Regions from separate parts of the Paraciimarium castrense LEGE 11436 genome, predicted to be linked through region 2. Evidence: riboswitches for the same ligand, from Rfam matches in the RefSeq annotation. Region 2 holds a riboswitch; the other holds the start of a gene.
The links. Region 2 has a riboswitch for cobalamin ahead of ACWJIO_RS05725 (fatty acid desaturase). Riboswitches for the same ligand answer to the same signal wherever they lie in the genome.
Positions count from the first base shown of each region.

Region 1: it holds a riboswitch for cobalamin, as region 2 does, so the genes downstream of both, ACWJIO_RS01760 (energy-coupling factor ABC transporter permease) here and ACWJIO_RS05725 (fatty acid desaturase) in region 2, are expected to answer to the same signal.

Region 1 covers NZ_JBSJOW010000001.1:323,556-325,746, forward strand. Annotated here, with positions in the region: gene cbiQ (cobalt ECF transporter T component CbiQ) at 1-120, opposite strand, end outside; gene ACWJIO_RS01755 (energy-coupling factor ABC transporter substrate-binding protein) at 104-415, opposite strand; gene ACWJIO_RS01760 (energy-coupling factor ABC transporter permease) at 420-1,139, opposite strand; cobalamin riboswitch at 1,201-1,349, opposite strand; gene ACWJIO_RS01765 (hypothetical protein) at 1,487-1,738, shown strand; gene ACWJIO_RS01770 (Y-family DNA polymerase) at 1,783-2,191, opposite strand, start outside.
Region 2 covers NZ_JBSJOW010000003.1:7,367-9,557, forward strand. Annotated here, with positions in the region: gene ACWJIO_RS05720 (hypothetical protein) at 1-93, opposite strand, end outside; gene ACWJIO_RS05725 (fatty acid desaturase) at 44-1,069, opposite strand; cobalamin riboswitch at 1,350-1,524, opposite strand; gene ACWJIO_RS05730 (HupE/UreJ family protein) at 1,557-2,165, opposite strand.

The DNA of each region.
Region 1 (2,191 bases), on a different contig from region 2:
GACCAGTGGAGGTGCCACCAGCCCCAGCAGCAGCAGCACCGCCGCAAAGGCCAGCTTCTGGCCAGGGGGCAACCAGCGCAGCCGGTTGCCGTAGGCCAGGGCGTCAATCCGGTGACTCATCGCCCCTGTTCAGAGCGCGTCCCTTGTAGAGCCCGATCACGTAGCCGATCACGCCGGCGCCCAGGGCCGCCTGGCTGGCGAACAGCAGGCTTTCCACCTCGCTGCTGGGCAACGCCACCACGGCGTTGAACCAGGGCCTGTAGCTGGGCTGGATCTCGCTGATGGCGTCCATGCCCTGGCCGTCGGCGCCGGAGAATTCGCCGCGCACGACCAGCACGGGCAGGGCGCTCAGTGCCACCACGGCGAGCACCAGCAGCCAGTTGCCCTGAGGGCGTTGTTTTCCAGAACGGGTCATGGGGTCAGCTCTCCTGGTGGAGCAGGCGGAGGGTCTTGAGCTCGGGCTGGCCATAGGACTGCAACCAGTTCCACACCAGCACGGTGAGCAGGCCTTCGGTGATCGCCAGGGGAATCTGGGTGATCGCGAAGATGCTGCCGAATTTCAGGAATGAGGCCATCACCCCACCGCTGGCGGCGGGGAAGGCGATCGCCAGCTGGCCAGCGGTGACCACGTAGGTGGCCAGGTCGGCGAGGGCGGCGGCGGCGAACACCGCCAGGCGCCTGTGGCCGCTGCTGCTGAAGAGCTGAAAGGCGCCCCAGGCCACGAATGGCCCCACGATCGCCATCGAGAAGATGTTGGCGCCCAGGGTGGTGAGCCCGCCGTGGGCCAGCAGCAGCGCCTGGAACAGCAGCACGATGCTGCCGATCACGGTCATCACCGTGGGGCCGAACAGAATCGCGCCCAGGCCGGTGCCGGTGGGGTGGGAGCAGCTGCCGGTGACGGAGGGAATCTTCAGGGCCGAGAGCACGAAGGTGAAGGCGCCGGCCAGGGCCAGCAGCAGCTTCAGCTCCGGGTGGCTGCGGCTGATGCGCGTCAGCGACCGCAGCCCCACCGCCAGGAAGGGCAGCGAGATCAGCCACCAGGCCACGGCCCACTGCAGCGGCAGGAAGCCCTCGGCGATGTGCATCGCCTGCGCCGGGGCAGGCGTTAATAGAACAAGGCAGAAACTGAGCGCAGCCATCAACGACAGGCTGGCCAGCTTTGCTGGCATGGTCTTCACTCTGTACCTCGCAGGTAAGACAGTTGAGTTGTGAAGAACGGCAGGTGTTCTGACTGATCAGGGTCCTGGGACCCTGAAACACAGTTGCGGGACAGCGGCCGATTTCAACGGCACTTTCCCTGTTGCCTCCGGCGGCTGAACCCCGCCGGAACCGTTCTGAATCTGAGCATACCCATGGCTGCTCAGCTCTTTCTCGCCCCGCTTCAGGTTTCGTTTCCAGTTCTGGCTCCAGCGCTGTGTCCGGCTCCGATTTCAGGGAGGCCGGCGTGCTCAGTAACCTGGGTGTGCTCCGTGTTCCCCCCGCGTCCATGGACTTTTTCGAAGTGCTCTGGCACGGCGAGGGCATCGGTGATGGTGGCGATCTGGAGGAGGCCCTGATGGCCTATGCCCTGGTGAAGCCCGACGACGGCGACTGGGCCGCCGCCTGCAGCGCCCCCGGCGCCGATCCCTGCATCCGTCGCTACGCCTCCTTTGACGCCTTCCTCGACAACGCCGATGAGCTGGAGACGATTCCGGTCACGGCGGCGATGATCGAGGCCTGCCTGGCGCAGCTGCCCTGAGTTCCGCCCCACGACGAGCCCGGCCGCAGCGCCGATCCCGCCTGTCACTGCGCCAGCACCCGTGGGATCGCCTCCAGCCGCGTGGTGGCGGCCCGGGAGAGCCTGTCGCGCCGCATCGCCCAGGGCGGTTGCAGTCCGCAGGCGGCCCACTGCACGGTGCCGCGCCCGTAGCGGCGGTTGAGCCGGTCCACGGCGGCCATCAGGGCAGCGCGGCGCTGCTGCTGCTCCGGCGGCAGCGGTTGCAGCAGGTGGTGTTGCAGCAGCTCCTCGCCCTGCAGCTGCAGCAGCAGCACGCCGGCCTTCTGCAGCGGGTGCTGGGGGCGGAACAGGGCCTCGGCCAGGGGCAGGGCCGCCGCCAGCAGCACGGCGGTGTCCTGGCTGGGCAGCGCCAGGGTGAGGGTGGCGCTGTTGCTGTAGAAGCTGGTGCCGTTGAACGGGTTGCTGCGCACGAAC
Region 2 (2,191 bases):
CCCCTGGGCATGCCCGGGCATCGGCCCCCGCCAGGGCAGCGACTCATGCCACGGCATCGGTCCGCCCCGGTAGTGGCACCAGGCGCTCGCCATCCTGATCCCAGAGCATGAAGCGGGCGCAACCGAGCATGTCGCCCAGGCGCAGGGTGGGCACATCGGCCAGCAGATGGGCATTGGCCTCGTGGGCCGCCCGCAGGTTGTAGTTGGGAATGCGCTCCGAGAGGTGATGGATGTTGTGGTAGCCGATGTCGGCCGTGAACCAGCGCAGCCAGGCCGGCAGCTGCAGATAGCTGGTGCCCTCCAGGGCCCCCTGCAGGTGGCTCCAGCCCTCGGTGTTGTGGGCATAGGAGCCCTCGAAGATGTGCTGCACGAAGAAGATCCAGATGAAGATCGCCGCCGCGAAGGCCAGGGTCACGCCATAGAGCCCGAGCACCAGGCCGAAGCCCCAGCGCTGGCCCGCCAGGATCAGCAGACCCACCACCGCCACGTTGTTGAGCAGCAGATCCCAGAACTCGGCCGAGCGCGGCATGGCCTGGGCCCGGATCGCCCGGGAGATCGCCTTGAGCAACTCCAGCCTGGGCTGGATGGCGAGGTAGTAAAAGCCTCCAGGCAGGCCCATCAGCGGATGGCGCAGCAGCCCATAGGTGGCCTGCTGCCTGGCACTGAGCTGGGCGAAGTCATCGGTGGTGATCAGATCGGTGACGCCGCGGTAGCGCTCCCAGTCGCCATTGGTGCGGTGGTGAAAGGCGTGATCGTTTGACCAGGCCAGCTGGGGGATGGCATTCACCAGCCCCAGGGTGAAGCCACCCACCCGGTTGAGCCAGCGGCTGCGGAACAGGGAGTGGTGGCCGCAGTCGTGCATCAGGGAGAAGCAGCGCAGCGAGAACAGCACCAGGGGAATCACCAGCAGGGGCACGGCCCAGGGCGCCCGCTGGGCGGCCTCAATGGCAAGGGCCCAGCAGGCCAGGTAGGGGCCCACGGCGCTGAGGATCTGGAAGGCGCCGTGCCAGTTGCTGCTGCGGGCATAGGGAGCCAGAACGAAGTCGGCTGGCCGAAGGTCGGTGGTCATGCAGGGGGGCGAGGAGACAAGGCCGGGGAAGCAAAGACGAGACTGCAGCCATGCGGTGCATGGCCCTGCAGAAGAAGAACCACGGCGCCTACAGGTGAACCAGCCCCGACCCTGGGGGTCGGCGCTGGCATGGCCGGGCCATGCAACTCTCGATTGGGTTTGGAAACGTCTACGGCGCTTCTCAGCGCTCCACCAGGCCCTGGCAGGCCGACAGGGGATGGGATCCGATGCTGGAAGGAAAGGCTGGATTCATCGTGGAACCCGGTCCGCGCCGGGGGAGAGGGGGCTGATCACAACGGCGAGCGTTCTGACTGAGGGGTGCTCCCTTGAGCGAACCCCATCACAGCTGCGGGACAGCGCCGGACTCGCAGAGGATCCAAGAACCCTCTCCCCACCGGACTTTCCTCCTTAAGTCCAGGGTGTGAACCACTGGAACCGTCGATGCCATTCTGCTGCAGAGGCCAGCGAACTGACGCCTCGTCGGTGTTCAGCGGGCTCCGAAGGCAATCGGGCCGAGGCTCAGCGCCGCGCCAGCCAGGGCGAGCAGCAGGGCTACGGCGGCGGTCCAGCGGCTGGGCAGCCGCCGCAGCATCAGGTAGCTGCTGCCGCTCACCAGCACCGAGGCGCAGAAGGCGCCCGCCCACCACAGGGCTGAGGCGGCACCGGCCGGTGCCTCCTGGCCGTGCAGCATGGCGTGCACGGCCACCGCAGCAGCGATCAGGGCGCCGCAGAACTCCAGGGCCGGCGCCCGCGACGACTGCTGGCTGCGCAGCACCAGCAGGGCCACGGCCGGAATGGCCAGGCCCGCCAGCAGCTCGGCACCGGGCAGGCCGCCGCCCACGGCGCCGAACACGCCTCCGGCCAGGGCACCCGCCAGACCCCAGAGCAGCAGTTCGGCCGACAGGTAGGAGGCCGCGGCGCCAACGGCGATCAGCAGCAGCAGGTGATCGGTGCCGGCCAGGGGGTGCAGGAAGCCTCCAGCCAGGCCGCCTGAGGCCACGCTGTGGGCCTGGGCGGGCTGGCCCAGGAGCAGGGTCGTGGCAGTGGCAAGAGCCACCAGAAGGCCGAGGGAGCGGCTGGAGCGGAGGTGTTGCATGGATTCTCCCGGTTTCCGCGCCGGGC